DNA from 2 places in the Blastococcus sp. SYSU D00695 genome. Region 1 is predicted to be linked to the other one. Evidence: predicted binding sites of a transcription regulator. Region 1 holds the regulator's gene; the other holds the start of a gene.
The links. The regulator LexA, encoded in region 1, represses DNA repair genes until DNA is damaged. The targets are predictions, from matches to a motif close to TCGAACANNTGTTCGA.

Region 2: the regulator LexA is predicted to act here: its motif matches at 2,635-2,650, upstream of ACI781_RS11970 (DUF6504 family protein).

What each region holds. Positions count from the first base shown of each region.
Region 1 covers NZ_JBJGZP010000010.1:72,809-77,639, forward strand. Annotated here, with positions in the region: gene ACI781_RS08970 (vitamin B12-dependent ribonucleotide reductase) at 1-324, opposite strand, end outside; gene nrdR (transcriptional regulator NrdR) at 417-974, opposite strand; gene ACI781_RS08980 (hypothetical protein) at 1,450-2,034, opposite strand; gene ACI781_RS08985 (LysM peptidoglycan-binding domain-containing protein) at 2,172-2,468, opposite strand; gene lexA (transcriptional repressor LexA) at 2,971-3,744, shown strand; gene ACI781_RS08995 (hypothetical protein) at 3,871-4,831, opposite strand, start outside.
Region 2 covers NZ_JBJGZP010000015.1:85,939-90,769, forward strand. Annotated here, with positions in the region: gene ACI781_RS11960 (DNA polymerase III subunit alpha) at 1-1,700, opposite strand, end outside; gene ACI781_RS11965 (SAV_6107 family HEPN domain-containing protein) at 1,697-2,224, opposite strand; gene ACI781_RS11970 (DUF6504 family protein) at 2,224-2,544, opposite strand; gene ACI781_RS11975 (YbaK/EbsC family protein) at 2,820-3,338, shown strand; gene ACI781_RS11980 (GNAT family N-acetyltransferase) at 3,335-3,952, shown strand; gene ACI781_RS11985 (phytoene desaturase family protein) at 3,949-4,831, shown strand, end outside.

The sequences.
Region 1 (4,831 bases):
GGTCAGCACCACCCGGTCGATGAGCTGGCGCAGGCTGGTCTCGCGCTGCGGCGTGCCGACGGCACCGCGGAAGTACTTCGTCGTGACGATGTTGGTGGCGTTGATGCTCCACTCGGCGGGGAACTCCACGCCGCGCTGCTCGAAGTTGATCGAGCCGTCGCGCCAGTTGGTCATGACGACGTCGCGCCGCTCCCAGGTCACCTCGTCGTACGGGTGCGCACCGGGGGTGGTGAAGACCCGCTTGATCTTCAGGCCCTTCCCCCGCGCCGGCGCCTTGGCGGTGCGACGCGTGCGGCCCGACAGGCGGTCCTCGGTCTCGGTCACTGAGCTCTCCCTCGGTTGTGGCTCTGCTGGTGTCGCTGACGGCTTGGGGAAGAGAGCCGCACTCTGTTCTAACGGGCGGTACTGACGTTTTCTCACGGGACGGCGACGGTGCCGTCGGACGGGGTCGGGCCGCGCGAACCACCCCGCCGGCGACCGGCCGGCGGTTCCGGCTGCATGCCCGGCAGCGGCAGGGTGCCGGCGGTCAGGTGCCGGGCCCGCAGCTCGGTGATCTCCTTCTCGAAGTCCTCGATCGAGGTGAAGGCGCGGTAGACACTGGCGAACCGGAGGTAGGCCACCTCGTCGAGCTCGCGCAGCGGCCGCAGGATCGCCAGCCCCACCTCGTGGCTGGGCACCTCGGCGGCGCCGGTCGCCCGGATCGCGTCCTCGACCTGCTGGGCCAGCTTCTGCAGCTGGTCCTCGTCGACCGGCCGCCCCTGGCAGGCGCGCCGCACGCCGGCGACGACCTTGCTGCGGTTGAACGGCTCGCTCACGCCGCTGCGCTTGACGACGGCGAGGACCGCCTCCTCCACCGTCGTGAACCGGCGCCCGCAGGCGGGGCAGGAACGACGCCGGCGGGTGGTGGCACCCTCCTCGGCCTCCCGGGTCTCGATCACCCGGCTGTCCGCGTTGTGGCAGAAGGGACACCGCACGGCGACTCCTCCTCCCTCGCCTCGTGCACCGCCGCCCCTCCCGGGGTGGACCGGCCGCCCGCGGGGTCCGCTGTGGACCCTCCTGGGGACAACCGGTGCACATCCCGGGGAGGAGCTGAGGACGCCCTGTGGACGGACTTACATCGGTGCAACTACTAGATGTAGGGGAACCCTAGGCGGGCCTCCACTAGATGTGCAAGAGCGGCACGGTGTGGCGTGTTCCCGCGCAACACGGTCGTGACCAGCGGTCGACCGACACACCAGCAGTCACACGGACACGCCGACGAGCGCGTCGAGAGGGGTGCGGGACCACCCGTGCGCGGTGTGGTGGCGTGTCGCCGAGGCGTCGTACCGGCCGCCGGGCCCGGAGGCGGCGACCCCGGGACACGCCGCACACCACGGGCCCAGGGCCCAGGAGGCGCGAGACCTCGGAGGAGCGGGGGCCCCGCACGGGTGCGACCGCCCCGCCGCGCGCTCAGCCGAGGGGTGAGGTGGCGCTCCACGGCCGGCCGGCGACATCGCCGAGGCGGATGGGCCGGGTGAGCGGCTCCCCCGCGCCGGCGAGGGGCACGGAGCCGGCCAGGGCGCCGACGCCGGGGCGGGCGGCAGTGGCGGGGACTTCGTCGCCGGCCCGGTGACGACCGGCGGGCACCCCGGCCCGGTGGCGCCCCTCCGCCTCGGCGCAGCGCACCACGGGCAGCTCGGCGGTGAGGTCACTGGCGTGCCGGCGCCGTCGAGCGACACCCCGGGCGGGCAGCCCGTCCCCGAGCATCCGGCGCAGCTCGACCCGGCTCATCTGGACGGTCTCGACGCTCCCGGACAGCCGCGCGGCCGGGCCGACCTCGGCGACTCGGGCGACGATCGGCTCCGCGGCGGGCGCCGGGACCGGCTCGGGCAGCCGTACCGCGGCGAGCTCGACCCACATCTCGCGTGCCGCGGCACCGATCAGGGCGCGCACCGAGGCCTCGCAGGCCCCGGACCGGTCGTGGCGCCAGCCCAGGACCGCACCGGGCCACCACGTCCCGTCGACGTACACCTCGGCGTCGAGGGGCTGGGACATGGCGGCTGCTCGTCCGTGCTGGTCCAGTGGCACGCCGGGAACGGTAGGTCGGCACCCCCTGGCGAGCGGGGCAGGACGCCGCCCCGAGGGTTGACGAAGATGGGCCGCAGGATTGTGCACGTCGCCGCGCCGACCGCTCACGGGACGGCGAGGACCTGGCCGGGCACCACGACGGCTCCCTCCAGGTCGTTCAGCTCCTCGATGGCGTCCACCACCGCCCGCACGTCCTCCCCCGGGCCGGCGACCTCCGCGGCGATGGACCAGACCGTGTCCCCGGGCCGGACCACGACGTCGCTCTCCCCCGCGGGCCGCAAGCCCTCCGGCCCGGCCACGAGCGCCGACAGGACCAGCAGGCCCAGCGCGGCCACCGCGACGGTCAGCGCCGTCAGCGCGCACCACCCCCGGCGGGTCAGGCGCAGCGGGACCCGCGGCACGTCCGCACGGCCGCGCCCACCGGCCGGCCGGACCCGTCGCACGGGCGGCTCCCCCAAGCGCACCGGACGCGCGCCCGGGCGCACCGTGTCGCGACGGACCGGCGGCGCCCCGGCCACCGGTCCTCCGGCCCGCACCGCGGCCCGGGACACCGCCCGCCCGGGCACCGGGCGCACCGGCCCGGCGACCCGCAACCCCGTGCCGTTCCCCGAGCACCCCGCCACACCGCGCTCCGCGACCGCCACCCCAGCGCCTCCTCCACGACGGCCACCGGCAGCGCCGGCGACCGAACACGCGTTCGATTCGAACATCAGTGCGATGTCTACCGCACGGCGCCGACAGGATCGACCCGACACCCGAGGACTTCGAACATGTGTTTGAGGACGGGGCCCGGACACGCTACGGTCCGACTGACACCACCCCCGCGCCGGTCGCACCGCACGTGGCCGACGACGAGGAGGGCGGACGGACGAGTCGTGGGGACACGGCCGGCGAGGAGGAGACGTGGCGGGCACGAGCGGGACGTCGGGCGGGCGCGGCGGGTCGCGCCGGGCGGGCGGCACGGCCACCGGCGGCGCACCGGAGAGCACCGCGCAGGTGCGCACCTTCCCGGACCGCGGCGAGGCCGGTGACGGGTTGACCCAGCGGCAGCGCCGCGTCCTGGGGGTCATCCGCGACTCCATCGACCGCCGCGGCTACCCGCCCTCGGTGCGCGAGATCGGCGAGGCCGTCGGGCTGTCCTCGGCCTCCTCCGTCGCCCACCAGCTGTCGGTGCTGCAGAAGAAGGGGTGGCTGCGCCGGGACCCGAACCGGCCGCGCGCCCTCGACGTGCGTCTGCCGGGCGAGATCGCCGCGGCCGCGGCCGGCCCGCCGCCTCCGGTGGCCGAGGACTCGGCGAGCCCGGCGCCCACCTACGTGCCGCTCGTGGGCCGCATCGCCGCCGGCGGCCCGGTGCTCGCCGAGCAGGCAGTGGAGGACGTCTTCCCGCTCCCCCGCGAGCTCGTCGGCGAGGGCACGCTGTTCATGCTCAAGGTCACCGGTGACTCGATGGTCGAGGCAGCGATCTGCGACGGCGACTGGGTCGTGGTCCGCCAGCAGCCCACCGCCGAGAACGGCGAGATCGTCGCCGCGATGATCGACGGCGAGGCGACGGTGAAGACCTACAAGCGCAAGGACGGGCACGCGTGGCTGCTGCCGCACAACCCCGCCTACGAGCCCATCCCCGGCGACGACGCGACCGTCCTGGGGCGCGTCGTCACGGTGCTGCGCCGCGTCTGACCGGCGCCGCGCCGGGGAGCCGCCACGAGCGGCCGCCCCGGCGCGGGGCGGCCTCAGCGCAGGGCCGCGCCGGCGCGGGGCCGCACCGGCGCGGGGCGGCCGCAGCACGGAGCGCCGGCGACGGGCTCAGGCCCGGGAGGACCCGCCCGGCGGGGAGCCACCACGGCGCAGCCGGCCCACCAGCCAGAGCAGCACGCTGGCCACGGCGGCCGCGACCAGTGCGGCGGTGACCGGGCTGACCCCGTCCTCGGTCTCGGTGAGGACGTCGGGCAGGGAGCCGTCGGTCGCACCGGTGGCCCCCGCGGGCACGGTCGCGGCCGGCACCGGCACCACGGTGACGTCGCTGGGCAGGCCCTCGCTGGCCACGACCAGGGACGTGCCGTCGGCCGAGAAGCTGATGGCCTCGCCCTGCGGGGAGTCCGGCAGCGCCACCCGCACCGGCTCGGCCGCCAGGGCGGCGGGCACGTCCGACCCCGCCAGCGGCCAGACGTAGGCGTCGGTGTAGGTCCGCAGCGCGATCGCGTGCCCGTCGGACGCCACCGCGCCCCCCGTGACCAGCAGCTGGCCCGCCCGACCCACCGGGCCGCCTGGGGTGCCCGTCAGGGTCAGGTCCACCGAGGCCACCTCGACCAGACCGACGGTGCCGGCGGGCTCCAGCGCCGCAGCCGGGCGGAAGACGTCGCTGGCGCCCAGGACCTCCTTGGTCACGACGTAGGGCGTGCCGTCCGGAGCCAGCAGCAGCGCCTCGGCGTCGCGCGGGCCGTCGGGATAGGTGAGCCGGAAGACGTCCGTCGTCCCGTCGGGGTGCAGGGCGATGAGGGCCACCGTCTCCCGGGTGCCGTTGTTGTCGCCGGTGTCGCAGAGCCAGACGCTCCCGTCCGGCCCGACGGCCAGGTCCTCGGGGTCGTAGGGGTCCACGTCGGCGGTGTGCACGTCGGTCACGGCGCAGGCCGCGTCGAGGACGTACACCGTGACCTGGTCGCCGCCGTCGTTCATCGCGAGCATGTTCCCGTCGCCGCCCACGACCAGCCCGGACAGCTCGGGCAGCCGCGGGTCGGTGATCTGGCACTGCGGGACCGGCGCGGCC
Region 2 (4,831 bases), on a different contig from region 1:
AGCCGGGCGACGAGGTCGAACAGCAGGTCGAGGTCGCCGCTGCCGCCGGACCGCCTGGACCCCAGCCGGCTGGCGCGCAGCTCCGGGAGGTCCTTGAGCGCGGCGTGCACCTGGTTGGCCCGGATGTGCGGGAAGGCCTTCGCGACGGCGTCCACCTCGGCCGGGGGCAGGCCCAGCGCCGCGCCGACGTCGCGGATGGCGTGGCGCACCCGGTAGGTGTCCATCATCGAGATGCAGCTGACCCGCTCGGCGCCGAACCGGTCGATCACCGCGTCGTACACCTCCATGCGCCGGGCGGACTCCACGTCGATGTCGATGTCGGGCAGCTGGTGGCGCAGCGGGGAGAGGAAGCGCTCCATCAGCAGCCCGTAGCGCAGCGGGTCGACGTCGGAGATGCCCAGCAGGTAGGTGACCAGGCTGCCCGCGCCCGACCCGCGGGCCGCGGCGCGGACCCTCAGGCTCTTGATGAGGTCGACCACGTCGGCGACGGTGAGGAAGTAGGACGGGTAGCCCAGCTGCCCGATGACCGCGAGCTCCTCGGCCAGCCGCCGCTCCACCTGCTGCGAGCGCGGCATGCCGCGCCGGCCCAGCCCCGCCTCGCAGCGGGCGCGCAGCACCTGCCCCGGGTCCAGGCCGGCCTCGGCGGGCGTGGTGACGACGTCGAGCTCCGGGTAGCGGACGGTGCCGACACCGAGGTCCTCCCGGACGTCGACGACGCACTGCTCGGCCAGCCGGGCGGTGCGCTCGAGCAGCCGGGCCGCCGCGTCGCGGTCGGGGCCGGCCAGGTCCTCGGCGACGTCGGCCATCTCCTTGCCCGACTTCAGGTAGCCCTCGGCGGTGCGCCGGTCGACGTGCCGCTGGTCGAGGGCGACGAGCCGGCGGGAGGCGTCGAGCACGTCGGCGGTGGGGGCGTCGAGGGCGTCGACGTAGCGGACGGCGTTGGTGAGCACCACCGGCATGCCGCTGTCGGCGGCGAACCGCAGCATCGCCTGCGCCCGCGACCGGTCCCCGCGGCCGCGGTGGTGCACCACCTCCAGGGCCAGCTGCCCCGGGCCGAACACCGCGCGCCAGGCGGCCAGCCGGGCGGCGGCGACGTCGGCCCGGCCGGCCGTCAGCGCCCGGCCGACCGGGGAGTCCGGGCCGAGCAACGCGACCAGCCCGAGCGGGTGCTCGGCGGCCAGGGCCAGCGAGGCGACCGGCTCGCCCCGGGTGCCGCGCAGGTGGGTGGCGCTGGTCAGCCGGCACAGCGACCGCCAGCCGGCACCGTTGCGGGCCAGGAAGGTGACGCGGGGCAGCCGGGGGTCGACGCTGGCCCCGCCGCGCGCCGGGGACCGGCGACCGCTGCGGCCACCCTCACCCTCGACCTCAGCGTGAGGCCCCGGCGGGAGCGGGCGGCGGGAACGGGCCCGCCCACCCGCGAGGCCGGACGGGCCGGACCCGAGGGCGTGGGCCAGCGGCGGCGGGACGGCACCGTCGACGGCCGGGGTGACCGCCAGGTCGACCCCGAAGATGGGCCGCACGTCGGCCGACCGGCACGCCAGGGCGAACTTGACCGCGCCGTACAGGCCGTCGCGGTCGGTCAGCGCCAGGGCCCGCATGCCGTGCTCGGCGGCGCGGGCGACCAGGTCGGCGGGGTGGTTGGCCCCGTGACGCATGGAGTACCCGGAGGCGACGTGCAGGTGGACGAAGGGGTCGCTCACCTCCGGCTGCGGGTGCCGCGGTGCGCGGTGCCGCCGACCACGCGTGGGCGGGGGGCCGGCTCGGGGAACTGCGCGAGGCAGGTCTCCAGCACGCCGAGGAAGGCCTCGACGTCGCGGACCAGGTCATCGGCCTCGCGTCCGGTGACCGCGTGGGAGAGGCCGGCCTCGGCCGCGGCCCGCTTGGCGGCGCCGGCGGCGAAGAAGGTGGCCCACTCCCCCAGCTCCGGGGCGACCTCGCCGAGCAGCACCCAGGCGCTGCGCGGGCGGCGGCGACTCCCCTCCGGACGGGTGCGGGCGGCCAGCACCGCCGCGGCCCCCCGCAGCGCCGCCAGGTGCGCGGTCGCGTAGCGCTCACGCGGGTCACCGGCGGTCGCGGCCTCGGCCAGCCCGCGCCGGGCCTGGTCGAGCAGCCCGGCCGCGGCGGCGGGCACCGCCGGGGGCAGGGGCAGCTGGTCGGCGAACCGGTCGGAGGACCCACCGCCATAGGACCCGCGCTCGTAGGACATGGCTCGCAGCGCACCCATCAGTCGTGCACCCGCACCAGCGACCAGCGGTTGTCCGCCGCGTCCCAGGACAGGTCGTAGACGCCGGCGAAGCTCATCCGCGACCGGCCGGCACGGACCGCCTCCAGCCGCCACACCTCCCGGGGGGCGACGAGGTCACCCGAGGCACCACCGGCGGCGGCGCGCTGCCACCAGGCCGGGGTCTCCACCCACGAGTCGAGCAGCTCCCCGACGACGTAGCGGGACCCACCGCGCCAGAACTGCACCGGACCGAGCGGGCCACGCTCGACCTGCACCTCCTCGCCGACCCGGTCGGCGACCCCGTTCAGCACGCGGCTCATGTCAGACTCCCCACCCCTGGCGACCCGTCGCGCCGGCCCGCACCGTGCCGCGGGTGGGGAAGACCCGGCCGACTCGGGGAGCGACGCCGTTCGAACGCGTGTTCGAACACGTCGAGTACACCCGACCCCCGGGCCGCCGTCAAGCCGGACCCGCATCGGCGTGGCGGCGCCGGTGCAGCGGCACCCCCGCGCCCGGCCGCGCGGCACCGGCCGGCTCCTCCCGGCCCACCCGCCCGACCGGACGCGGCACGCCGCCGGGTGGGAGGATCGCCGGCATGCCGCCCGCCGACTCCCCCCGGGTCGCCGAGGTCGTCCGCAGCCTCCGCGAGGCCGGGGCGACCGGCGAGGTGCGCGTGCTCGCCGACAGCGCCCGCACGGCGGCAGCGGCCGCCGCGCAGCTCGGCGTCCCGGTCGGCGCGATCGCCAACAGCCTCGTCCTCGACGCCGGCGGGAACCCGCTCCTGGTGCTCACCAGCGGCGCGCACCGGGTGGACACCCGGCTGGTCGCCGAGCTCCTCGGCGTCCCGGAGGTGCGGATCGCCCGGCCGGAGTTCGTCCGCGAGCACACCGGTCAGGCCATCGGTGGCGTCGCCCCGGTCGGCCACCCGGCCCCGATCGGCACGCTCGTCGACGTCGAGCTCGCCCGGTACGAGCAGGTGTGGGCGGCCGCGGGGCACCCGCACACCGTCTTCCCGACCACCTACGACGAGCTCCTCCGGATCACCGAGGGCACCCCCGCCGAGGTGGGCCCCGGACCGGCGGGCACGGCCCCCACCGAGGCGGTACGCGCATGACCGGCACGACCCCCGCGACGCGGGTGACCCAGCTGCCGGTGGAGTGGATCCGCGACCACATGCACGAGGCCCTGGCCATCTACGGCGCGGCGATGGGCTACTCCTCGTCCGTGGTCGCCGGCCGGTACGGCTACGCCATCCAGCACACCGAGCGGCCGGGCTTCCGCGCCGTCGGCGCGTTCACGGCCGCTCCCCACGGCGAGGCGGACGGCGACGGGGCCGCCGAGCGCCTGGTCGGCTTCGGCTACGGCTACGAGGTCGCGCCCGGGCAGTGGTGGCACGACCAGGTCCGCGCCGCGCTGGACCGGCGGACGGCGAAGCACTGGCTGCCGGGCGCCTTCGAGGTGTGCGAGCTGCACGTCCACCCCGACGCGCAGAGCCGCGGGCTGGGCCGCCAGCTGCTGCACGCGCTCGTCGAGGGACTGCCCAACCCCGTGGCCCTGCTGTCCACGCCCGACGCCGACACCAAGGCCTTCCGGCTGTACCACGCCGACGGCTTCGTCGACCTCGCCCGCGGCCACCACTTCCCGGGCGACGGGCGGCCCTTCGCGATCCTCGGCGCCCGGCTGCCGCTGCATCCGCGCACCCCCGCGCCGGCGAACGACCAGGCGTGACCGGAGCCGACGCCCCTGCCCCCGCCGGCCTGCCGGACCCTCCCCTCGACGCCGTCGTCGTCGGCTCGGGCCACAACGGCCTGGTCGCCGCCTGCTACCTGGCCCGCGCGGGCCTGTCGGTGGAGGTGGTCGAGCGCGACGAGGTCCTCGGCGGCGCCGTCTCCACGGTGGAGCGCTGGCCCGGGGTGCGGGTGGACCGGGGGTCCAGCGCGCACGTGATCATCCGGCACAGCGGCATCGTCGAGGAGCTGGAGCTGGCCGCGCACGGCCTGCGCTACGTCGACTGCGACCCGTGGGGCTTCGCCCCTGCTCCCGCGCCGGGCCGACCCGGGCCCGACGGGCGGCCGCTGGTGTTCTCCGTCGACCTCGACGCCACCTGTGCGTCCATCGCCGCCGCCTGCGGCCCGGCCGACGCCGACGCCTACCGCCGCTTCGTCGCCGAGTGGGGGCCGCGCAGCCGCGCCGTCGTCTCCTCCTTCGGCGGGCCGCCCACCCCCGGCCGGCTCGTCCGGGCCTTCTGGCCGCTGGGCGCGCCGCGCGACGGGCGCCCCCGCGCGGCCGGCGGTGACCTGGCCGCCGACTTCCTCGGGTCCGGGAACGCCCTGCTGGACCGCTGGTTCACCAGCGAGCGGCTCAAGGCGGCGCTGGCCTGGTTCGGCGCCCAGTCGGGGCCGCCGATGAGCGAGCCCGGCACGGCCTCGATGGTCGGCTGGGTGGCCCTGCTGCACGAGGTCCCGCCCGGCCACCCGGTCGGCGGCTCGGGCGGCCTCACCGCGGCCCTGCGCCGCCGGCTGGAGGCCGACGGCGGCCGGGTCACGCTGGGCGACGCCGCCGCGCGGCTGCTGGTGGCCGACGGCCGGGTCGCCGGCGTCGAGACGG